DNA from 2 places in the Chryseobacillus diguaensis genome. Region 2 is predicted to be linked to the other one. Evidence: a T-box and tRNA genes for the amino acid it is inferred to sense, from the RefSeq annotation. Region 2 holds a T-box; the other holds one or more tRNA genes.
The links. A T-box is a leader RNA that pairs with one kind of tRNA and senses whether it is charged. The one in region 2 lies ahead of serS (serine--tRNA ligase), so its partner is inferred to be a tRNA-Ser.
Positions count from the first base shown of each region.

Region 1: it encodes a tRNA-Ser, which carries the amino acid that the T-box ahead of serS (serine--tRNA ligase) is inferred to sense. The anticodon was not compared.

Region 1 covers NZ_JBMKNV010000020.1:21,793-40,347, reverse strand. The annotation lists tRNA gene ACOT8F_RS19905 (tRNA-Ala) at 1-50, shown strand, start outside; tRNA gene ACOT8F_RS19900 (tRNA-Met) at 74-150, shown strand; tRNA gene ACOT8F_RS19895 (tRNA-Ile) at 155-231, shown strand; tRNA gene ACOT8F_RS19890 (tRNA-Ser) at 248-340, shown strand; tRNA gene ACOT8F_RS19885 (tRNA-Met) at 504-580, shown strand; tRNA gene ACOT8F_RS19880 (tRNA-Asp) at 584-659, shown strand; tRNA gene ACOT8F_RS19875 (tRNA-Phe) at 977-1,052, shown strand; tRNA gene ACOT8F_RS19870 (tRNA-His) at 1,073-1,148, shown strand; tRNA gene ACOT8F_RS19865 (tRNA-Gly) at 1,157-1,230, shown strand; tRNA gene ACOT8F_RS19860 (tRNA-Ile) at 1,249-1,325, shown strand; tRNA gene ACOT8F_RS19855 (tRNA-Asn) at 1,330-1,404, shown strand; tRNA gene ACOT8F_RS19850 (tRNA-Ser) at 1,430-1,520, shown strand; tRNA gene ACOT8F_RS19845 (tRNA-Glu) at 1,541-1,612, shown strand; gene glgB (1,4-alpha-glucan branching enzyme) at 1,972-3,897, shown strand; gene ACOT8F_RS19835 (glucose-1-phosphate adenylyltransferase) at 3,851-4,993, shown strand; gene ACOT8F_RS19830 (GlgC family sugar phosphate nucleotidyltransferase) at 5,083-6,111, shown strand; gene glgA (glycogen synthase GlgA) at 6,108-7,565, shown strand; gene ACOT8F_RS19820 (glycogen/starch/alpha-glucan phosphorylase) at 7,552-9,960, shown strand; gene ACOT8F_RS19815 (lipase family protein) at 10,000-10,725, opposite strand; gene ACOT8F_RS19810 (YkgJ family cysteine cluster protein) at 10,805-11,152, opposite strand; gene ACOT8F_RS19805 (TIGR00266 family protein) at 11,487-12,278, opposite strand; gene ACOT8F_RS19800 (class I SAM-dependent DNA methyltransferase) at 12,575-13,309, shown strand; gene ACOT8F_RS19795 (tryptophan-rich sensory protein) at 13,336-13,503, opposite strand; gene ACOT8F_RS19790 (TraR/DksA C4-type zinc finger protein) at 13,460-14,224, opposite strand; gene ACOT8F_RS19785 (1,4-dihydroxy-2-naphthoate polyprenyltransferase) at 14,447-15,382, opposite strand; gene ACOT8F_RS19780 (isochorismate synthase) at 15,717-17,138, shown strand; gene menD (2-succinyl-5-enolpyruvyl-6-hydroxy-3-cyclohexene-1-carboxylic-acid synthase) at 17,128-18,555, shown strand, end outside.
Region 2 covers NZ_JBMKNV010000025.1:10,637-17,686, forward strand. The annotation lists gene serS (serine--tRNA ligase) at 1-1,186, opposite strand, end outside; T-box leader at 1,269-1,480, opposite strand; gene pdxT (pyridoxal 5'-phosphate synthase glutaminase subunit PdxT) at 1,537-2,127, opposite strand; gene pdxS (pyridoxal 5'-phosphate synthase lyase subunit PdxS) at 2,143-3,027, opposite strand; gene ACOT8F_RS20625 (D-alanyl-D-alanine carboxypeptidase family protein) at 3,321-4,667, opposite strand; gene guaB (IMP dehydrogenase) at 4,815-6,278, opposite strand; gene ACOT8F_RS20635 (YaaC family protein) at 6,533-7,050, shown strand, end outside.

The sequences.
Region 1 (18,555 bases), on a different contig from region 2:
CCTGCTTTGCACGCAGGAGGTCAGCGGTTCGATCCCGCTAGGCTCCACCATTCATATTAATACTTAACAATATGGCGGTGTAGCTCAGCTGGCTAGAGCGTACGGTTCATACCCGTGAGGTCGTGGGTTCGACTCCCTCCGCCGCTACCATATTGGACCTTTAGCTCAGTTGGTTAGAGCAGACGGCTCATAACCGTCCGGTCGTAGGTTCGAGTCCTACAAGGTCCACCACTTATACTACTGCCATGGAGGAATACCCAAGTCTGGCTGAAGGGATCGGTCTTGAAAACCGACAGGGGTGTCAAAGCCCGCGGGGGTTCGAATCCCTCTTCCTCCTCCATAATTTTATAAATGCTTAATATTATTGCGGGGTGGAGCAACGAGCGCTGCTTCTGCGAAAAATCTTCGAGTTGTACTCACTGAGCCGCATCTTGCTTTGGCTTCCTTAGGTGAGGACAGTCATGCTCTCTATGTGCATAGAAAAACTAAATACTTATTATTGTCGCGGGGTGGAGCAGTCCGGTAGCTCGTCGGGCTCATAACCCGAAGGTCGCAGGTTCAAATCCTGTCCCCGCAACCAATTGGTCCCGTGGTGTAGCGGTTAACATGCCTGCCTGTCACGCAGGAGATCGCCGGTTCGATCCCGGTCGGGACCGCCATTTATATTTTCTTCTATACATATAAAACTTAATACAATGTAAGAGGGTTTCAATAAGCGATAAGGTCGGGGAAGCGACTGAGTGAGCACCGCAGCGTATAAGTAATACATGAGGATGCGATCGAAGGAGCTGATGAATAGATTCGAAGCTTAGTGGAAGCCGAAACATAATTGATCGGTAGCTCAGTCGGTAGAGCACGTTCGAATAAGCTGCGAAGCGATGCTTCAGCGCACAAATCGAGCTGTTGCTTGGCTAAACATCCTGAGATTTGGGGATTGCCAGCAAGAAGGAACTTAATAGTATCAAACATTTTATATGGCTCGGTAGCTCAGTCGGTAGAGCAATGGACTGAAAATCCATGTGTCGGCGGTTCGATTCCGTCCCGAGCCACCATTATTTTTAAGAATTATGTGGCGGTTGTGGTGAAGTGGTTAACACGCCAGATTGTGGCTCTGGTATTCGTGGGTTCGATTCCCATCAATCGCCCCATTTACACTGCGGGTGTAGTTTAATGGTAAAACCTCAGCCTTCCAAGCTGATGTCGTGGGTTCGATTCCCATCACCCGCTCCAAATATAACCCATATTTATGGGCCTGTAGCTCAGCTGGTTAGAGCGCACGCCTGATAAGCGTGAGGTCGATGGTTCGAGTCCATTCAGGCCCACCATTATTCCGCAGTAGCTCAGTGGTAGAGCTATCGGCTGTTAACCGATCGGTCGCAGGTTCGAGTCCTGCCTGCGGAGCCATTTTTTATTTTTACAGTAATTTACTGGGGAAGTACTCAAGTGGCTGAAGAGGCGCCCCTGCTAAGGGTGTAGGTCGCGTAAGCGGCGCGAGGGTTCAAATCCCTCCTTCTCCGCCAGTCAACCTTTTACATTTCAAGGCCCCTTGGTCAAGCGGTTAAGACACCGCCCTTTCACGGCGGTAACACGGGTTCGAATCCCGTAGGGGTCATATTTATATTATAAGAACCGTTGCTTTTAACAGCAGCGGTTTTTTATTTACTTAAAACCCCCCCATTAAGTTTCGACATAATGTCGAATTCTATGTTATGTTAATATAATCTCTCTCTTTCATTTCTTATCTTTCTCCTCATTCAAAAGCAAACTGAAATTGCTCAAAGCCTTTAAGACTCCTATTTCAATGAAATGCTTTATTTCCAATTCATTATTTCAAAGAAAATTGTTTAAAAATTTTGTTATTAGTTGTGTAAAAATGTGTCAAAAATTAAATATCTTATAAAAGAGGATTTCCGACTTTAGCCTTGAATAAAGTCGATATATACGTCAATTTGTATTGAAAGGGTGAACATGATGATTCTCTTATGCCCAACAGATTTGCAGATACATCTTTTCCACGAAGGAAACTACTTTAACAGCTATGAGCAATTTGGGGCTCATATAAAGGAAGTAGATGGTGTCTGCGGCACAGAGTTTTGTGTTTGGGCTCCGAATGCTAAAGAAGTAAGAGTAGCAGGTGATTTTAATAATTGGAACGGAAAAAGCCATCCGCTCCAGAAAGTAAGTGATCAGGGAATCTGGTCAGGTTTCTTAGAGGAATTAAAAGAAGGAGACCTGTATAAATATGAGATTCTCACTGTTTCAGGGGAGGTATTGCTAAAATCTGATCCGTACGCATTTTTCTCAGAAGAAAGACCTAGCACATCATCCATAGTTTATAACATGGAAGGATATCAATGGAACGACCTGAAATGGAGAAAAAAAAGAACAAAACAAACAATTTTTAACCGTCCTATGTTTATTTATGAACTGCATTTGGGTACTTGGAATAAGAAAGAGGATGGAAGCCTTTATTCATATCAAGAGATGGCTGAGCAGCTAATCCCATATATTAAAGACCATGGCTTTTCTCACATAGAATTACTTCCTTTAGTGGAACATCCCTATGATCGTTCCTGGGGATATCAAGGTACAGGATACTACTCAGCTACAAGCAGGTACGGCACCCCTCATGAATTAATGGCATTCATTGACGAGTGCCACCAAAACGACATAGGAGTGATTATGGATTGGGTTCCAGGACACTTCTGTAAAGATGCACATGGCCTTTATATGTTTGATGGCCAGCCTGCTTATGAGTACTCAAATTACAAAGACAGGGAAAATTTGGTTTGGGGAACTGCTAATTTTGATTTGGGAAAAACAGAAGTGCAAAGTTTTCTTATTTCCAATGCACTTTTTTGGTTGGAATATTTCCACATTGATGGTTTTAGAATAGATGCAGTGGCAAACATGCTCTATTGGCCTAACAACGAGGACTATTTCGAAAATCCTTTCGCCGTAAAATTCCTTCAAAAGCTAAATGAAGTTGTATTTGCTAAAGATCCTGCAACTTTAATGATAGCCGAAGATTCAACCGACTGGCCCTTGGTTACGGGTCCTACATACGACGGAGGGCTTGGTTTCAACTATAAATGGAACATGGGCTGGATGAACGATGTGCTCACTTATATGGAAGCACACCCCCATGAAAGAAAGTACCTTCATAATAAGATAACTTTTTCTCTTGTTTATACATTCAGTGAAAATTTTATTTTGCCTTTATCCCATGATGAAGTGGTTCACGGGAAAAAGTCGCTGCTGAATAAAATGCCTGGCGATTACTGGCAAAAATTCGCTCAGCTCAGACTTCTTTACGGCTACATGATCGCTCATCCTGGAAAAAAACTCCTTTTTATGGGAGGGGAGTTCGGGCAATTTGATGAGTGGAAAGACCTTGAAAAGCTGGATTGGATACTTGATGAGTTCGAAATGCATCAAAAAGTCCGGATATATTTTAAAGAACTGCTCAATATCTATAAAAAACAGCGGCCTCTTTATGAACTGGATCACGAGCCAGAAGGATTTGAATGGATTGATGCCGATAACTCGGAGCAAAGCATTTTTTCTTTTATCCGTAAAGGTTCGACTCCAAACGAACTGCTTATCATCGTGTGCAACTTTACAGCTGAAGTCTATCATGATTATCAAATTGGGGTTCCTATTGATACAAGGTATAAAGAGATCCTGAATAGTGACCATGTAGACTTCGGCGGTTCTGGACAAATCAATAAAAAAGAATTAAAAGCTGTACTAGGAGAAATACATGGTAAAAGCTATTCTATTTCCATGACAATTCCGCCTATGGGCATCAGTATTTTAAGAGCAATTAAAAAGAGAGGGGAAATGAAAAATGAGAAAGAATTGCGTAGCGATGCTCCTGGCAGGGGGAAAAGGTAGCCGTCTAAGCTCTTTAACGAAAAATTTGGCAAAACCGGCTGTTCCTTTTGGAGGAAAATATCGCATCATCGATTTTACACTAAGCAACTGTACCAACTCAGGAATGGATACAGTGGGTGTTTTGACACAGTATCAGCCTCTTGTTCTCCATTCTTACATCGGTATCGGAAGTGCCTGGGATCTTGACCGCAAAAACGGAGGAGTTACCGTATTGCCTCCATACGCAGAATCTTCTGAAGTGAAATGGTATAAAGGTACAGCAAGTGCGATCTATCAAAACCTAAACTATTTGAAACAATACGAGCCTGAATATGTATTGATTTTATCCGGAGATCACATTTATAAAATGGATTACGGCAAAATGCTTGATTATCATATTGAAAAGGATGCTGACGTTTCTATTTCTGTCATTGAGGTTCCTTGGGATGAAGCAAGCCGCTTTGGAATTATGAACACTGATGAAAACATGGATATTCTTGAATTCGAAGAGAAGCCTCAGAATCCAAAAAATAATCTTGCATCTATGGGAATTTACATTTTCAAATATTCCGTTTTGGAAGATTACTTGGAAATGGATGACCGCAACCCATACTCAAGCAATGATTTCGGTAAAGATATCATTCCATTGCTGCTGGAGGAACATAAAAAAGTTGTAGCTTATCCATTTAAAGGTTATTGGAAAGATGTAGGAACGGTTAAAGGGCTCTGGGAAGCAAATATGGATCTTCTAGACTCCAATTCCACTTTGAATCTTTTTGATTATGACTGGAGAGTTTACTCTGTTAACCCGAATCAGCCGCCGCAATTTATTTCGGATTCAGCCGAAGTTACCGAATCCTTTGTTAATGAAGGCTGTATTGTTCATGGTAATGTTTTCAACTCAGTGCTTTTCCAAGGAGTAACAATCGGCAAAAATTCGACGATAAAAAAATCGGTCATTATGCCTTGTGCCACCGTAGGTAAGAACGTCTACATAGAGAACGCGATCGTGCCCGAAGACATGGAAATACCTGATGGTACAGTAATTAAATCCGAAAATGCTGATGAAGTATTGCTTGTTACACAGGAGTATGTAAAACAATCTTTCAGTATTTAATCAAGGCTGTAAATTCATTAATAGAGATGACATGCAGCAAAGTTTTAAAAAAATGAGCCTTAATAAATGATTCGGAAGGTGGAATAGACATGAAGATGAGCATGCTCGGAATTATAGATGCGACGATTCAAAAACCAGAGATTGAAGAATTAACATATAATAGGTCACTTGCCGCTGTCCCATTTGGCGGACGATACAGATTAATCGATTTCATTTTATCCAGTATGGTAAATTCAGGGATAGAAAGTGTCGCTATCTTCCCTAAACACCAATACCGCTCTTTAATGGACCATCTTGGTTCAGGAAAAGAATGGGATTTGAATCGGAAAAGAGACGGTCTGTTTTTCTTTCCATCCCAGAATCTTCATGAAGAATATAATGAGTTTGGCTCATTCCGCCAATTCACTGACCATATCGACTATTTTCATAGAAGCAAACAGGAATATGCTGTTATCACAAGCTGCAACACAATCTGCAACATTGACTATGAGCTTGTTTTAAAGCGCCATATTGATATTGGCTGCGACATTACAGAAATAATGAAGGATGAACAGAGCCTTCAAATGTATATTCTTTCCAGGAAAAAGCTCATGGAACTTATGGAGAGTTATCAAAATAATGGTTACCGTACACTGCAGGAAGCCATTACGAATGGCAGAAACGAAATGAATATTTGCACATATGAACATGAAGGCTACGCTGCTGTTGTGGATTCTATTCAAAGCTATTTTAAAATCAGCATGGAATTGCTAAAGCCAAGAGTATGGAATGAGTTATTCCTTAAGTCAGCGCCAATTCTTACAAAAGTAAAGGATGAGCCGCCAACGCAGTATTATAAAGATTCCTTTGTGAAAAACTCCATGATTGCAAATGGCAGCAGAATTGAAGGCCACGTTGAAAACTGCATTTTCTTCAGAGCTGTTCACATTGAAAAAGGCACTGTGCTAAAAAATTGCATCGTAATGCAAAAAACACATATTGGGCAGGACTGCAAATTAGAAAATGTGATCTTAGATAAAGACGTTAAAATTGGAAATGGGATAGAAATCATTGGAACGGAAGACGCGCCAAAGGTTCTTCAAAAAGGATCAGTTCAGGGAGCTCTGATGAACTCGTGAAAGTCTTATTCGCTGTCTCTGAATGTGTCCCATTTGTAAAGTCCGGGGGATTAGCGGACGTTGCAGGCGCCCTCCCCAAGGAATTGAAACGTCTTGGGGAAGATGTCCGGGTCATAATGCCAAAGTACGGACAAATTTCTGATGAATATAAAAGCGGCATGGAAAAAATCGGAGAGATTACCGTCCATGTCGGCTGGAGAGAACAGTTCTGCGGTATTGAAGTGCTTGAACACGACGGTGTTACCTTCTACTTCCTTGATAATGAGTATTATTTTAAAAGAGATAGTTTATATGGACATTTTGATGATGGAGAACGTTTTGCTTTCTTTTCAAGGGCGGTGCTGGATGTTCTGCCGGTGATTGATTTCAAGCCGGATGCCCTTCATTGCCACGACTGGCATACTGGCATGGCGAATTTCCTTTTGAAGGAGCAATACATGCAGCATGAATTTTACCAGGGAATCAGAACGGTATTTACCATTCATAATTTGCAGTTTCAGGGGATTTTTCCTGAGGAAGTTTTATTTGAGCTCCTGAATCTGGGCTATGAAGCATTTACTGCAGATAAACTTGAATTCTACGGAAACGTGAATTTTATGAAGGCAGCGATTGGTGCTTCTGATGTTATTACTACAGTAAGTCCAACATACAAAGATGAAATCCGGACAGCTTATTACGGCGAACGTCTTGAAGGCCTTCTTGAATATAAAGGAGATTCAGTGGTTGGAATCTTGAACGGGATTGATGCTGATATTTATAATCCTGCAGCTGATTCCAGTCTAAGCGTCCCTTTTGATGCACAATCTCTTGAAGGAAAGAAAGAAAACAAACTTGCGCTGCAAAGAGAGTTTGGTCTGGAAGAGAATCTGGACATTCCAATCATTTCTATGATTACCCGTCTGACAAGCCAAAAAGGCCTTGATCTAGTCAAACGTGTACTGGATGAAATGATGGAAATGAATGTTCAATGGATTATTCTTGGTACAGGCGAAGTGGAATTTGAAAATTATTTTAGGTATATGGAATCCTCCCATTCTGATAAATTTAAAGCATACATAGGTTTTGATGAGAAGCTCGCTCATAGAATTTATGCAGGATCTGATTTGTTTTTGATGCCGTCAAAATTTGAACCATGCGGTCTCGGGCAACTGATAGCTCTCAGGTACGGAACTCTTCCGATCGTGAGAGAAACAGGAGGGTTAAGTGACACGGTGCAATCTTATAACGAAGCAACTGGAGAAGGAAATGGATTCAGCTTTACCAACTTCAATGCACACGATATGAAAAATACGATTGAACGTGCTGTTGCTTTTTATATGGATGAACAGAAACTCTGGGAGAAGCTTGTTAGAAGAGCCATGTCAAAGGATTACAGCTGGAAGCAGTCTGCATTACAATATAATCAGCTGTATGCTGGTTTGATTGCGGGGAGTGGGAGCCGTGTTCTCGAGTAAGGAAACCTTTCAAAGAAGTTTTTTAAAACGCCTTGAAATGATGTATGGTAAAACTTTTAGGGAGTCCACCAGCAGAGATCAGTACAACACGCTCGGACTGATGGTAAGAGAACATATCAGTTCCAATTGGATAAAGACGAACGAAATGAACAGAACGGCAAATAATAAGCAAGTTTACTATTTTTCCATTGAATTTCTTCTTGGCAGAATGCTTGGACAGAATTTAATTAATCTTGGTATCAGGGAAGTAGTCCAGGAAGGATTGGGAGAGCTTGGTATTCAGCTGAGTGAGATTGAAGAAGCAGAATCTGATGCGGGTCTTGGAAACGGAGGATTGGGGCGGCTTGCCGCCTGTTTCCTTGACTCCATGGCTTCTCTCGATTTGCCTGGTAATGGATGCGGCATTCGTTATAAACACGGCCTGTTTGATCAAAAAATTGTCGATGGATATCAGGTAGAATACCCTGAACAATGGCTTCGCCATGGGAATGTTTGGGAGGTAAGAAAGCCGGATCAATCAGTTGAAGTTGCTTTCTGGGGATATATTGATGTAAGGGAAGAAGCTGGCCGCACACAATTCAGGCATGTTCATTCCGAAAACATTAGTGCAGTGCCTTATGATATGCCAGTAATCGGTTATCTTAACCAAACGGTGAACACATTGAGGCTATGGAGTGCAGAGCCATCTCACACCACTTCTCCTACGACAGATTTGATTAAGTATAAACGTGATACAGAAGCAGTATCGGAATATCTTTATCCTGATGATACTCACGACGAAGGAAAGCTCCTTCGGTTAAAGCAGCAATATTTTTTAGTTTCTGCAAGTCTTCAGAACATTATCTCTTCACACCGTGATAACAAAGGCAGTGTCAGGGATTTCCACGAACACGTTGCCATTCATGTAAATGACACTCATCCTGTACTGGCTATACCGGAGCTTATGAGAATCCTGCTTGACCAGGAAGGCATGGGCTGGGATGAAGCATGGCATATAACTACTCACACTTTTTCTTATACCAATCACACTACCCTTTCAGAAGCACTTGAAAAATGGCCTGTCTATTTATTTAAAGCGCTGCTCCCCCGAATTTTCATGATTATTGAAGAAATAAACAAACGCTTTTGCGAAGCATTATGGAACCGATACCCTGGAGATTGGGGCAGAATTGAGCAAATGGCCATAATTGCCCACGATGTTGTAAAGATGGCTCACCTGGCCATTGCAGGAAGCCACAGCACCAATGGAGTTGCAAAGATTCATTCCGAAATTTTAAAGCATCGTGAAATGAAGCTGTTTTATGATTTTGAGCCCGAAAAATTTAACAATAAAACGAATGGAATTACTCACAGAAGATGGCTTTTGAAAGCAAACCCAGAGCTCTCAGGACTTATTACAGAGGCAGCGGGTGACAGCTGGATCAGAAATCCTGTTCAATTGTCTGAGCTTACAAGATTTGCTTATGATCCCGCTTTCAAAGAGAAGCTGTCAGCTGTAAAACATACACGCAAACAAATATTAGCGGATAAAATTTTTAAACAAACAGGTTTAAAAATTGACGAAACCTCTATATTTGATGTCCAGGTAAAAAGGCTTCATGCATACAAACGGCAGCTGCTGAATGTGCTTCATATTATGTATCTTGCGAATCGCCTTAAGGAGGATTCCAATTTCAGTATTTATCCAAGAACCTTTATTTTCGGTGCAAAAGCTTTCCCAGGTTATTATTATGCAAAAAAAATCATTAAACTTATTAACTCTCTTGCTGATAAAGTAAATAATGATCCAAAACTGTCAAAAATGATGAAGGTCGTCTTTATGGAAAACTACCGGGTTTCTCTTGCTGAATATATTTTTCCGGCAGCAGATGTAAGTGAACAAATATCCACAGCGAGCAAGGAAGCTTCAGGGACCGGTAATATGAAGTTTATGATGAATGGTGCTCTTACAATAGGAACGCTTGATGGCGCCAATATTGAAATTCTTGAGGCAGTCGGGAAAGAAAATATCTTTACCTTTGGTCTTACCGCTGAAGAGGTATTGAACTACTATGAAAACGGCGGCTATCGGGCAGCTGAGTACTATCATCATGATATCCGTCTTCGCCAGGTCATTGATCAGCTGATGAACAGTTATTTTCACGAGACAGAAGGCGAATTCGAGCCTGTTTTTGATTCATTGCTGACCCATAATGATGAATATTTTGTCCTTCGTGATTTCTCTTCCTATGCTGAAGCACATGAGCGGGTTGAAGCAGCCTATATTGAAAAGGACAAATGGCTTGAAAAGTCCATTATGAATATTGCTTTATCAGGCGGCTTTTCAAGCGACCGAACTATTAAGGAATATGCAGATGATATTTGGAAGATCCATCCGATTTCAATTTATTCCTAAAAGGCTCTCTAGAGAGTCTTTTTTTGTGCTCTGCTTTTTTTATTCTTCAGGAAGTTCTTCAATAGCTTCAAGGTACGTATACATACTGTGATTATTTTTGATGGAACCCTTTTGGATGGAAAAGAGAAAAAGGCGCGGCAAATGCCTATAGGTAAAGACCGTGTTCGTGTAAGGGTTTTTAATACGTGAAGGAGGAAGCAGAGGGACTAGATCGCTTAAATTGACAAAACGAAGATATTGAATAGCTGTTTGCTGAAAAACGTTAACAAACGACTGATCGCCGACTCTTGGGCCGCCAAATGTATACATAAGAGGGGAGGGGAAATCGGTATTTTCATAGACATCAAGAGCGCAAAGGGTCGCAAGGGCAGCTCCAAGACTATGACCGGTTATCAGAAGCTGTTTATGAGAGGGAACTGCTTTAAGAGCTTCCATAACTGTCTCTCGGCAGGATTCATAAATGGAGAGAAATCCTTTATGCACTTTTCCTGCATCTGCATAGGGATAGACGGTTTGGCCAATATTTGCATCTGCTATCCAATCAGGGTCGGATTGCGTCCCTCTAAATGAAATAACGGCACATTGATCCGATTCCAAAATAAAACCAAACCATTCTTCTTCATATATGGAGAGGGCTTTAAAGGAAAGTACCACCTGAAAGCCTTCTGGGATTGTAAAAAGTCCGTTCTGATGAAATTGCTCATAGGTCAGTATACTGCACTCAGCAAGGAATACCGCAATATCTTTTCTTACAGTGCCTTTCATTTTCACGTCATTTTCCTCCTGTTTAGGACTGTTGTATAACCAATCTATGAACAGAAGAGTAAATGGGTGAATGCCCTTATTAACCGAAGTTTTTCCATGTAAAGTCTACCGATAATATACCTGCAGCTTCTTCGGAAAGCTGCCAAGACTGCTCTGATGCAGCTTTAGGATTACGGAAGCAGACGAGATTTTTATGGTATCCGAAAGCCCGGCACACAGACGGCCTGGCCGAATGGACGCCGCATTTATCAGAAGTGAGATCGTAGAAGATACAAGTTCCATGGTATCGCTGCTGGTTTTTGAGCTCAAGGCGTTTTTTTGCTGGCATTGATTTAATTTTCTTTTTTAACTTTGAAAGTTCCTTTTCTGTTACTGGAACGGGTCCGCAACAAAGACCTTTGCATCCTTGGCAGGGTAAGCTTTCCATACAAAATCCTCCTGTAATAAATGGATGAAATCCTTTCTCTAGTAACCAATGAAGCTATTATTTTAAACCATAATGTGGAAACTGTAAATTACAAATTTGAAAAAGGAACTGCTCTTTTAAGACAGCCCCTTTTCTGATAAATTTTATATGCAAAGATTGTTGCTATTCGTACTAACCTTGAACAGGTATTAAGACTTACTTCGTGGCATCTTTCCTTAAAATTCACAAGGTATATTGGTTCGCAATCATCTAATATAGATGAGAAAGCAACAAAGTTTAAGAAAAGAGCCTTAATAAAAGGGCAATATTATAAACCTCAGTGCTTCATAAACAATTAATTATCGCCGTCAAACAGCCTGCCAATGCCGCCAAGAATGCTTCCTTCATCTCTTGATTGTCCAAAATGGCCTGGAGCACTTGCCATTACCCGGTCTGCCAGCCTGCTGAACGGAAGGCTTTGCACCCAAACGCTGCCAGGGCCTTTCACTGTAGCAAAGAATAGTCCTTCGCCTCCGAAGAAGGCAGATTTTACTTTACCTACATATTCAATACCATAATCAACATCTTTTGTCATCGCAACGAGGCAGCCAGTATCTATTCGAAGCGTTTCACCAGGTGTCAGGTCAATTTTACGGATCGTTCCGCCTGCATGCAGGAAAGCAAGTCCGTCTCCTTCAAGCTTTTGCATTATAAAGCCTTCCCCGCCGAAGAAGCCTGTGCCAAGCTTTTTCTGAAAATCAATTCCGACCGTTACCCCTTTGGCAGCACATAAAAAGGCATCCTTTTGACAAACCACCTTTCCTCCCATCTGAGTCAGATCAATTGGAATGACTTTCCCAGGATATGGCGCTGCAAAAGAGACATGTTTTTTTCCTGCAAATTTGTTTGTAAATACAGTCATGAACAAGCTTTCGCCTGTTAAAACCCGTTTGCCGGCCCCGACAAGCTTACCGAGAAAGCCACCCTGATTGCCGCCATCGCCAAAGATGGTTTCCATATCTATGCCGTCTTCCATCATCATCATACCGCCTGCTTCCGCAATTACACTTTCTTCAGGATCAAGCTCAATTTCAACATACTGCATATCATCGCCATAAATTTTGTAGGCAATTTCATGTGCATTCATTTTAGGTCCCCCTCAAGTTTATCTTTATTTGTAGTATTCGCTGAATGGAAACAAACATTCGTACAAGCTCTTATCACGCATTCAGCCAAGCTTCGGGGCTTCTTTTCTTAAAGAATATTACCTTCCCGATGGTTTGTTAACCGTAATATAAGGTCATGGGCAACAAAGTTTAAGAAAAGAGCCTTATACATTGTCTCCAATTGTTCAGCAGATATATTTAATATATATTATTTTAACGGTATTTGGTATGGTCGAATAAATACAATATTCTGGAAAAGGGGAGCGAGTGTCTGGGAATGGAATATAAAGGTTCAGCAGTTTATGATAATAATGAGTTTTTTGAGCGGTATATGGAGCGCAGGCATCGTCCGGAAAGTCCTAACATCATTATGGAAAACCCTTTGCTAAGGGAGATGCTGGGTAAGATAGACGGGAAGGCTCTTCTCGATTTAGGATGCGGGGATGCTTCCCTTGGATTGGAATTGCTTGAAGAATGTCATTCCTATACAGGAGTCGACGGGTCGAAAAACATGTGTGAAAGAGCAGGAGAAAAAATAAAAGGCAGGAATGGAAATATTATCCATCAATCGATGGAGAATTATGGGTTTCCTTCGAATTCTTTTGACATTGTTGTCTCCCAATTAGCACTTCATTACGTTGAAAAAATAGACCGCATTATTGATAAAGTATATGATTGCCTTTCAAACGGAGGAAAGTTTGTGTTTAGCGTTCAGCACCCTTTGCTTACTTCTTCTTCTAAAAGCCTCGAAGCATCCGGCAAGAGGTTAGATTGGATTGTAGATGATTATTTTCAGAGCGGGAAAAGAATAGAGCCATGGATTGGGGAAGTGGTTGTAAAATACCATCGCACAGTGGAAGACTATTTTGGGCTATTAACAGGAGCTGGCTTTACTGTGAAGGAATTGCGGGAGGGAAAGCCTGTAAAAGAATATTTTGAGAACAAAAACGAATACGAAAGAAGGATGCGAATTCCGTTATTTTTAATTTTTTCCTGTGAAAAAAATAGATAAGAGAGCCAGCCTTATTTCTGGCTCTCTCAATTAAAACAAGTCGAAAATCCTGTCCACAAAAGATAAGGAACCAGCAAAATAGCAGAAATCCAGCTGATCTTACTTGCCATAATAATTACTAAGAGAGCGGTAATAACTACAGGATTTTCATCAATCCCTTTTCTCGTAATCCTCTGTATACGGATCCTTCTCATAAGCAGGCAGGTCGCCAAACTCAGTCATGATTCCTTCCTCGTCAAGCTCTGATTCATATTTTTCATGAAGCTCACTTGGATAAACAGTAACATTTTTTCCGGAAATATCTGTTCCAATGTAGTTTTCAAGGTCCTCAACATATCCAATCGGTTCATCGGATTCAATATACATATCATCATATCTTTCAGGAGGATATTCAAAATCAGATGGGCTTTCAGAGGTACCGAATTCAGCAACCTCTTGAAAAGTATCTTCTGCGTCATATGCCACAGACTCGTCGCGATCATCGAAATCAAATTGCCCGAATGGCGGCTTGAGCACGGATTCTTCAATTGGCCTGTCATGAGAAACAGTTTGGTTAGGGGAATGGTCTTTACAAGTAACAGCTGTTGGAAGTGCTGAAAGACGTTCCACTGAAATTGGCTTGCCGCATACTTCACATATCCCATAACTTCCCTCATTTAATGCTTTAAGTGCATGATCTATATCATGAAGCTCCTCTTCAGATAACTCGTTCAGGGCCAGATCTTTTTCTCTTTCGAACAGTTCTGTTGCCTCGTCACCAGGATGGTTGTCATAGCTTGATAATTCACCTGTCGATTCATGGGCGTGACCATTCTCCAAACCATAATGGCCGTTCTCATTAAAACGCGCAATTAGTTCATTTTTTGCTGTAACGAGCTGTGAACGGAAATTGTCCAGCTGTTCGGGTGTCAGCATTTCTACCCTCTCCTCGCAATAATTTTTTCCTTACATTATTATGAGCATTCCGAGAGTGATTCATGAGTTGAAATAATTGGACTGTTGAACTTTGTTGCTTTTTAAAAATAAATATCTTAAAGATGCCAAGAAGCAAGACAAAATGCGTGATAAAGGGATTTGCGAATAGCAACAATCTATGGAAAAAACAGCCATTAAAAAAGATACGGACACAAGTCCGTATCAGATCAGATAGCTTAAAAACAGTCCAATTGCCAAAAGGAAGCCGAACTGAGTATTTGTCTGTGCTGTTGCTTTCATAGCAGGCATCATTTCGATCGGCATTTCTTTTCCGATAAATGCTTTAACAGCAAAAATGGATTTAGGAAGACTTAGGAAGACAAGCAAGCTCCATATAGGTGCAATATCCAGAAGGATGAAAGAAATAATAAGCAAATAAGAAAGGATAAAAATAAATGCCAGAAACTTTACTGCTCTTCTTTTTCCCATAAGGATAGCCAATGTCTTTCTTCCATTTAATTTGTCTCCATCAAGATCTCTTATGTTGTTAGCGAGATTGATCGCACCGATCAGCAGTGAAACAGGAATAGAAATAAGAAAGGAATTAAGTGTAATGGTTTCAGTTTGGATGAAGAAAGAAATGAGTACTATTACAACTCCCATTAAAAAACCGGCCGTCAGCTCTCCAAAAGGTGTATATGCAATCGGTCTGGGTCCTCCAGAATATAAGTAGCCTGCTGCCATGCAAAGAGTACCTATTAATGCAATCCACCAGTTTGACGCAAAACAAATGTAAACACCCAGCAAAGTCGAAATGCCAAAGAACGTAAACGCAAGATTCAATACGATTGAAGGCTTTACTCCGTTTCGGACAATTGCCCCTCCAATTCCGACAGAATCTTTGTTATCAAGACCTCTTTTAAAATCAAAGTATTCATTAAACATGTTCGTTGCGGCCTGTATCAAAATAGATGCAAACAGCATGGCAAGAAAGAGCCATATATGAAATGAATGTACCTTTAATGCCATGACTGTACCGAGCGTAACGGGGATAAAAGCTGCTGTCAGTGTATGAGGGCGAAGCAGCATCCACCATACTTTCCAATTTTTATCAGACCCGCTAGGATTAGCATCAGGTGTATGTGTATCAGGATGCATAGTTTTCTCTCCTTTAATACCTAATAAAAAAAATGATTCTTTTGTATAACGATCAAATACAAATGAGTCTTAACTCCATTTTAAAAAAAGCAAACGGACCCAACAATAGTGTAGGGAAAAGTAAGCCTTGTGTCAATCCTTGAGGATAATAGCTTTTCTTGCTCTTTCCAATAATTCCAGCAAGTTTTTGAGACGCATTAATTTCTAAATGAAGATAAAATCTATATAATGAGGTTAAAAGCAGTCAAGCTGAGCCAATCTGCAACTATTGACACGCTAATTTCAAAGATGTATGTTTAAAAAAGTGAGTTTACGGATTTGGGGGGTAATTTAGGTGATTACTACGCTGCAGGACACGTTTAAGCGAACCATATTATCTGCTTTGGATATGGCAGTTAAAACAGGAAACCCTGTGATCGTCAGCCATGTCTCTAAGTTGGATTCAATGGGCCCCCTTGAGTTCTTTACATTCGGAAAGGAAATGTCTCCGGGAGAAAGGTTTTTCTGGATGTCACCAAATGGAAGACAGTCATTCGCAGGATTGGGCAATGAACTTGTCATTACATCCGAAGATAAAACGAACGCAAGGTTTCAGGAAGTTGAAAAGGAATGGAAGCGCTTTAAAAAAGTTGTATTCTATCAGGAAGCCAATGATCAGGATCAGGCTTTCGGACCGCTTTTATTAGGAGGATTCTCATTTGATCCTTTTAAAAATGATGAAGCGAAATGGAAAGACTTTAAAGAAGCGCGTTTTATTTTGCCTTCCTGTATGCTTTCAAAAACAGATAAAGGTGTATTTTTAACGATAAATAAGGTTATTCAAAGTTATGATCCTGTTGAACGATGTCTGGAATATTTCCAGAAATTCCAGACTGTAAGAATAAAAAAACACGCAGCTGAATGGAAAGAAAAAAACCCGCAGCAACTTTCTTTTGCTGAACATCATAAATCAGAATGGATGCAATCCATCAAAAAAGCAACAGATTCCATTAAAGCAGGAAAACTTGATAAAGTTGTCCTTGCAAGGGATATTACGCTGACTTTTAATGATCAGCTTCAAGCAGAGCAAGTTCTTCAAACACTGATTAATGAACAGAAAACTTCCTATATCTTTGCAGTTGAAAACGGTGAGAGCTGTTTCCTTGGAGCTACACCGGAAAGACTTGTCAAACTGGAGGGACAGAAGGTGCTTTCAACTTGTTTGGCCGGCTCCATAAAAAGGGGACAAACTGATGAGGAAGATATATTACTAGGCGAAACACTCCTTCATGACCAAAAAAATCTTGAAGAGCATGATTATGTTGTTCAAATGATTAAAGGAGCTTTGAAGGACTGCTGTGATGAAGTTCAAATTCCGCAGGAACCTGGCCTGTATAAAACTAAAAATATACAGCATCTGTTTACACCTGTTGAAGGAACCTTAAAAAAAGGCTGCTCTTTTTTGAGCATCGTTGAAACACTTCATCCAACACCAGCTCTTGGGGGATTGCCTAAAGAAAAAGCTGTTGAAATGATTCGAGAAATTGAACCAATGGACAGAGGCTGGTACGCAGGTCCCGTTGGATGGTTTGACGGTGAAGATAATGGAGAGTTTGCAGTTGCGATAAGGTCCGCCCTGTTAAGGGGAAAAGAAGCTGACCTATATGCAGGATGCGGGATTGTAAAGGACTCAGAACCCGAATCGGAGTATGCTGAAACGATGATAAAGCTAAAACCTATGTTATCAGCGTTAGGAGGGGATTTACATGAAATCTGACCAGTTAACAGCTTATACTGCGGGATTTGTAGATGAGCTGTTTAAACAAGGGATAACAGATGCTGTCGTGAGCCCCGGGTCAAGGTCCACTCCGATGGCGATTTTGCTCTCGGAGCACCCAAATATTAAAGTTCATTTGCAAATAGATGAGCGTTCTGCTGGCTTTTATGCCCTTGGACTTGCCAAAGCTAAAAAAAATGCGGTGGCGCTCCTTTGCACCTCGGGCACGGCAGCAGCCAACTACTTCCCTGCTATTATTGAAGCCCATTACAGCCACGTGCCTCTTATTGTCTTAACAGCCGATAGGCCGCATGAATTGAGGGACTCAGGGGCTCCGCAAGCAATAGATCAAATCCATATATATGGAAAATATGTCAAGTGGTTTGCTGATGCAGCCCTTCCGGAAAGCAGTATTTCTATGAGGCAATATGCTAGAACTCTTGCTGGCCGTGCAGCTGGATACAGTACTGGAGTGCCGATGGGCCCTGTTCATTTGAATTTCCCATTTCGCGAGCCGCTTTTGCCTGACCTTGAGCTCGAAAATTTATGGGAAAATGATTGGGAGCGAAAGAGACATGTTGTAAGGACATCTTCATTGCCAGCCATTTCAGCAATTGAGGCTGACCGGATTGCCAAAGTAATTCGGCAGGCTGAAAAAGGCCTGATTGTTTGCGGTGACGTACAAAGTGAAGAATTTCACAAACACATCCTTCCTTTTGCGGAAAAATGTCAATTTCCTATATTGGCTGATCCGCTTTCCAATTTAAGGACAGGCGGTCACAATAAGGACCAAATAATTGAATATTATGATTCGATCCTGAAAGATGATGAACTAAACAAGCATTTTAAGCCTGATTTGGTCATTCGATTTGGTGCCATGCCTGTTTCAAAGCCTCTCTTTCTGCAGTTGAGAGACCATCCTGAAATTGTTCAGCTGATTATTGACAGAGAAGGTGAGTGGAGAGATCCATCTCTTGCTGCTTCGGAAATTATTGCAGCTGACGAAGGATTATTTTGCAGTACCGTGATGGAATTTTTATTGGAGTCTGAAGTTGCTGGCAATGAGTGGCTCTCTGATTGGAAGAGAGCAAACCATGTATTTCGGGAAGCATTTTCAAGCATAGAAGATGAACCGGATATGTTTGAAGGGAAAATATATTCTCTATTGGGAGAGCTTATGCCATCTCACTCTCAGTTAATCGTGGGGAATAGTATGCCTATTAGAGATACAGATACGTACTTTCCTGTATCTGAAAAAGAAATAACCATATTTGCAAACAGAGGAGCAAATGGAATTGACGGAGTTGTTTCAACAGCAGTCGGGATAGCTTCTGCAAAGGACGAACCTGCTGTACTGGTAATAGGCGACCTTTCATTTTATCATGATTTAAATGGTCTTCTAGGAGCAAAACTGAAT
Region 2 (7,050 bases):
TGGCTGCAACAGTTCTTCCAAGGGCAAGTCCAGAACCATTTAATGTATGAACAGGCTCCGGCTTCGCTTTTACATCAGGACGGAACCGGATGTTCGCACGGCGCGCCTGGAAAGACTCAAAATTAGAGCAAGAAGAGATTTCACGGTAAGTGCCATAGCTTGGAAGCCAAACTTCAAGATCATATTTTTTCGCGGCAGTAAAACCAAGATCTGCTGTACACATGCTCAAGACCCGGTATGGAAGCTTAAGAAGCTGAAGTACTTTTTCTGCATGGCCTGTAAGTTTTTCAAGCTCAGCATAAGAGTCTTCAGGCTTCACAAATTTCACAAGCTCTACTTTATTGAATTGATGCTGGCGAATCAATCCGCGGGTATCACGGCCTGCTGATCCTGCTTCAGAACGGAAGCAGGCACTGAAAGCGGCATAGCTGATCGGAAGAGAGTCAGCAGAAAGGATTTCATCGCGGTGCAAATTGGTTACAGGAACCTCTGCTGTAGGGATTAAAAAGTAATCTTCATCCGCAATTTTAAAAGCATCCTCTTCAAATTTCGGGAGCTGCCCTGTACCAGTCATGCTCGCTCTGTTAACAATGTAAGGCGGGATAATTTCAGTATATCCATGCTCATCAACATGCAAATCAAGCATAAAATTGAACAGTGCTCTCTCTAGGCGTGCGCCTAAGCCTTTATAGAAAACGAAACGGCTTCCTGTTACTTTACTTGCTCTTTCAAAGTCCAGGATACCAAGATGATCTGCTACGTCCCAGTGTGGTTTGGCATCATAAGAAAATTGCGGAAGCTCTCCCCATTTTCTTACCTCTACATTATCATCCTCTGTTTCCCCAACTGGTACACTCTCATGAGGGATATTCGGAATGGACATGAGCAGGGTTTCCAGGCTTTCTTCTACTGCCCTCAAAACATCATCAAGCTCTTTAATTTTGTCTCCTACTTCACGCATTTCTGCAATCAGGTGATCCGCATCCTGCTTTTCTTTTTTTATCTTGGCGATCTGGCCGGAGACGTCATTACGTTTGCTTTTTAGCTCTTCTGTTTGAAGAATAAGCTCCCTGCGTCTTTTATCCAGATCTTCAAATTTTTCAAAGTCAGTTAAATCTTCGCCTCTGTGCTGCAGTTTGCTTTTAACCTCTTCGAAATTTTGACGCAAAAGTTTAATATCCAGCATGCTTCATCTCTCCTTAATTGTCTTTTGATTTCGCATTCGTAAATTGAAACTCAAATAAAAACAAAAAACTCCCGTCCCTAATGAAAGGGACGAGAGTTAACCCGCGTTGCCACCCTAGTTGAGAACAATCAGTTCTCCAGCTTTAACATGATAACGGCCATGACCGGAAATATCTACTTATGTTTCAATATTTCACTCGAGGATGGATTCACAAGGCCCTTACACCGGTTCCCACCAGCCACCGGCTCTCTAAAGAAAGAACGTCTTGTTACTGCTTCCTGTCAATGCTTTCATTATTTACGTTTCGATATTACATAATTTACTACAAGTTTGGTACAGTTTCAACCGTTTTATACAGCGGATTTTTCCTTTGCTTCCTTCACCATCTCTAAAAACAGTCCTGTCATGCGGTGATCATCCGTTAATTCCGGATGGAAGGAACAGCCAAGAAAATTCCCTTGCCTTGCAGCAACAATACGCCCATTGTGCTTGCAAAGTACTTCAACATTTTCCCCTGCTTCTACAATGTGAGGCGCACGGATAAAGACTCCAACGAAATCCTCGGCAGCACCAGTGATATTCAGTTCTGCTTCGAAGCTTTCGCGCTGGCGTCCAAAAGAATTTCTTTCGACCGTAATATCCATAACTCCCAGATGGGCTTCAGACTGTCCAACGATTGATTTTGCCAGTATGATTAATCCCGCACATGTCCCAAATATCGGTCTGCCGTCTTGAGCAAACTCTTTTAGAGGAGCCATGAATTCGTATTTATCAATTAAACGGCGCATCGTTGTACTTTCTCCGCCAGGGATAATTAAGCCATCAAGCTCTTTCAGCTGAGAGACTTTTTTCACAGCAATTCCTTCTTCACCTGATGCTTCAACAGAACGAATGTGTTCTCTCACAGCCCCTTGAAGAGCTAAAACACCAATTTTCAGCATTTACAAAACTCCTTTTTACCAGCCGCGTTCCTGCATACGGTTTTCCGGAAGCAGTGTAGAAATTTCGATTCCCTTCATAGCTGCTCCCAAGCCTTTTGATAGGCTTGCGATCAATTCATAGTCATCGAAATGAGTTGTTGCTTCCACAATGGAACGGGCAAATTTAGCAGGGTTATCGGATTTGAAAATTCCAGAACCGACAAAAACTCCATCTGCGCCAAGCTGCATCATAAGCGCTGCATCAGCAGGAGTCGCTACTCCGCCTGCAGCAAAGTTTACTACCGGCAATCTTCCTTCACTTCTGATAGAAATCAGAAGTTCATAAGGCGCGCCAAGCAATTTTGCTTCTGTCATCAATTCATCTTCACTCATACCGGCAATTTTGCGGATTTGAGCATTTACTTTTCTCATATGGCGGACAGCTTCAACGATATTGCCTGTTCCTGGTTCGCCTTTTGTCCGAAGCATTGAAGCTCCTTCTGCAATACGGCGCGTTGCTTCTCCAAGATCGCGGCATCCGCATACAAATGGAACCGTGTAATCACGCTTATTGATATGATACTCCTCATCGGCAGGAGTTAATACTTCACTCTCATCAATGTAGTCAACACCCATTGCTTCAAGTATTCTTGCTTCAACGATATGTCCGATACGAGCTTTTGCCATTACCGGAATGCTGACAGCATTCATGACCTCTTCCACAATAGTCGGATCAGCCATACGCGCCACTCCGCCTGCTGCACGAATATCGGCAGGTACTCTCTCAAGTGCCATTACTGCAACAGCACCTGCTTCTTCTGCTATTTTCGCCTGTTCTGCATTAACAACGTCCATAATAACGCCGCCTTTTTGCATTTCAGCCATTCCGCGTTTAACTCGATCAGTTCCTCTATTTGTCATGGAAGATTCCTCCTAATAATAATCTAAAATCATATGTCCTATTTTATCCTATTCAATCTAAAAATCCTATCCTAAAAAAACTTGATTCATAAGAATATTCTTTCCATTTCGGTCTTAAAACTATGATATGAAAAGAATCTCTGCCATTAACAGAGATTCTGTTCCTTATTTAAGGCTCTTTTCTTTAATTTTGTTGCATTTCCCTCTAATTCAGAACAAGAATACAAATTCAAATTTTAAGAAAAGATGGCCCAAAGCATAATACGAATAGCTGCAATCTTTTCGAAATCAGCCTATTTAAACCAGCCTTGTACTCCATGAACTGCACCGTTCCATAGGCCTGCGAAAAATCCGCCTATGCCGCGCATTGCCAGTACAAACCAATTGGCTTTATCAATATTTTCTTTTGTTACAACATCAACCTCACCGCCAGAATTACCTGTCAGGAAACCATAATCTTTTTCGCTGCCTTTGTATTCAAGTCCCATTACTCCAACTTTTTGGCCTTTTTTAACAGGTGCTGTTAATTCGCCTTTATCGTTCAGCAGACGTTTGTCTAAAGTAAGTTTTGGCTGGTAGCTTTCCTTTTCGCCGCGCTTCATTGCAACTATTAAAGGAGCCTTTGTAATGATGGCTGCTTCTTTTTGTTTTCCATCAACAACTGGTAAAGTCGCCTGTTTTTTTAATTGATAGTTTTTAGGATACAGCTGTTCAACTGTAAAGTTATTATACGCATAATCCAGCAATTTTTTTGTTTCTTTAAAACGAGGTTTTTTGATATCGCCAGTACCATCAGTCGCATTCAACACGACAGAAATGACACGCATACCATTTCGTTTTGCTGTTGCTGTAAAACAAGAACCTGCAGAGCTTGTTGAACCTGTTTTTAACCCGTCCACTCCTGGATATTCATAGATCAAGCCCTTTAACATCCAGTTATAGTTCGGCATATCTGTGCCTTCTTTAAACGTTTTTCTCGGGATGCTTGCTGTTTGAATCATTTCAGGATAATCTTTAATCAAACGCTGTGCAAGAAGTGCCATGTCTCTAGCAGACATTGTACTTTGCTCATCAACAGTAGTCCCATCAGGCTGCATGCCCATGAGGTCCCTATTTTCCAAACCAGTTGCATTAACAAATCTGGAATTTTTCAGTCCAAGCTCTTTTGCCTTATCATTCATCATTTTGATGAAGTTAGTTTCTGAGCCAGCTACAACTTCAGCAAGTGCAATTGCTGCCCCATTTGCTGAATAAATTGCCATTGCTTCATAAAGCTCACGAACAGTATAGGAACCATCTTTTCTTAGAGGTACGTTTGACAATTCGCGAATCTGGGAAATCTTGTAGGTGTAATCATCTGGAGTGTATGTTTGATCCCATTTGATTTTTCCTTTATGTATTGCTTCGAGGACAAGATATTCTGTCATGGATTTAGCCATACTTGCTACAGGCAATTGTTCATCAATATTGTTTCCATAAAGAATTTTGCCTGATGATGCTTCAACGAGAATAGAAGCTTTTGCACTAATGCTGATAGGATCAGATGCAGCCGATGCCTGCTTTAGAGGGGTAATAATACTGAAGACTAGAGTGACCATTAAAAGTACTGCCAAATATCGCTTTAAATTCATGATGCTCAAACTGATTACCTCCGTGGGAATTTTCATATCTATCTAGCTATTAAATTGTCTCTGAAACAACAAAATTAATTTTATCATAGTGGAATCAAAAAAAATAGACAGAGTCAGAGACTCTGTCAAAAAGTCGTTTTTTGATCACAACTTGGCTTATCTGGAATAATTCGGTGATTCTTTCGTGATTTGTACATCATGAGGGTGGCTTTCTGTAAGCCCTGCCCCCGTCATACGGATAAACGAAGAATTTTCGCGAAGCTCTTCGAGATTTTTTGTACCGCAGTATCCCATGCCTGATCGAACACCGCCTATTAACTGATAAATAGTCTCGGCAACAGGTCCTTTGTATGCGATCCGGCCCTCGATTCCTTCAGGAACAAACTTTTTATTATCCTCTTGGAAATACCGGTCCTTGCTTCCCTTTTCCATTGCACTGACTGATCCCATTCCTCTGTATACTTTGAAACGGCGTCCTTGGTAGATTTCAGTTTCTCCAGGACTTTCAGTCGTTCCTGCAAGCAGGCTGCCAAGCATAACCACATGTCCTCCTGCTGCAAGTGCTTTTGCTATATCGCCGGAATACTTGATTCCGCCATCAGCAATGATCGGAACTCCATGTTTTCTTGCTTCAGTTGCACAGTCGTAAATCGCCGTAACTTGCGGTACGCCTACCCCGGCAACAACCCTTGTTGTACAGATAGATCCAGGTCCGATTCCTACCTTCACAACATTTGCTCCTGCTTCAATCAGAGCTTTTGTTGCTTCCGCAGTCGCTACGTTTCCTGCAATAATGTTCAGCTTCGGATATGCTCCCCTGATTTTGCTGACCATTTCAAGTACTCCTTTTGAATGGCCATGAGCCGTATCGACCACAATAACATCGACACTTGCTTCAACGAGCTTATCAATACGTACCATTGTATCAGCTGTAACACCTACAGCAGCACCGACAAGCAGCCTTCCGTGTTCATCCTTTGCGGAGTTTGGAAATTCAATGACTTTCTCAATATCTTTAATGGTAATTAACCCTTTAAGAACATTCTGATCATCAACTAGAGGGAGTTTTTCAATTTTATATTGCTGCAGAAGTTCTTCTGCTTCTTCAAGAGTGGTTCCAACAGGAGCAGTAACCAATCCTTCTTTTGTCATAACGTCCGAAATTTTAATGGAGTAATCCTGAATGAAGCGCAAATCACGATTTGTAATAATTCCAACCAGCTGCTGATCATCCTGATTGTTTACAATTGGAACACCGGAAATGCGGTATTTTCCCATTAAGTGCTCTGCATCGAAAACTTGGTGCTCTGGAGTGAGGAAAAATGGGTTCGTAATAACTCCACGCTCTGAGCGTTTTACTTTATCAACCTGTTCAGCCTGCTGTTCGATGGACATGTTCTTATGGATAATACCAAGTCCGCCTTGACGAGCCATCGAAATAGCCATTTGAGCTTCCGTAACAGTATCCATTCCGGCACTGATAATAGGGAGATTCAGCTTTAAAGTAGGAGTCAGTTCTACCTTCAAATCAACATCTCTAGGCAAAACCTGTGACTCTGCGGGGACTAAAAGAACATCATCAAAAGTTAAACCTTCTTTAGTAAATTTATCATTCCACATATAAAATCCCCCTCATTTCGGCAAAATATTATTAGTAGAGTAACAATACCCGCTAGTTACTGTCAAGGAAAGGAAAAATGATTAAATATTTAGAAAAAACTGTCTTTTATATAAATCGTTGTGATTCGTAAAAATTAAAAGTTAACTTCAGTGCAGCTTTTTTAAAATGGGTGCTCTCTGTACGTATATATAATTAAAACTAAGAGCAGCAAATTTTAAACCCTTTAAAATGAAACGTTCGGAGTGATCAATTCATGAATAGTTCCATGCAATGGTCCAAATTCAAGCCTTTTCTTTCAACAGCCACCGTCCAAAAGTGCCTGGAAAGAAATTATGAAAGGCTGGAAATTCCAAAGGCCAGTGAATGCTCTTATCAAAATAGCTACCAGCTAACATATTGCATCATGCATGCGGAAAATTTCTTCCAGCAGGGAACCGGGGCTCCTGTTTCCTTAAAGCCGATCTTGTACTTTTATGGACTGGTTCAGCTAATAAAAGCCAGTATATTGACCATTGATCCTTATTATCCGGAAACCTCTTCTGTTCTCGCGCACGGGGTAAGCACCAGAAAAAGAAAAAAGCAGCAATATCAATTTCTTGAAGATGAAGTCAAAATCCAAAAAAATGGGCTGTATGCTCATGCTTGTTTTAAGCTATTTGATTTAAAAGGGGTAGAAGCCGATAAATTTTCAATGCATTCTCTCATGAAAAAAATCCCAGAAATGCAAGAAACTTTTTTTTTATTAATGGGCCAAGCATCTCTCATTCCCGT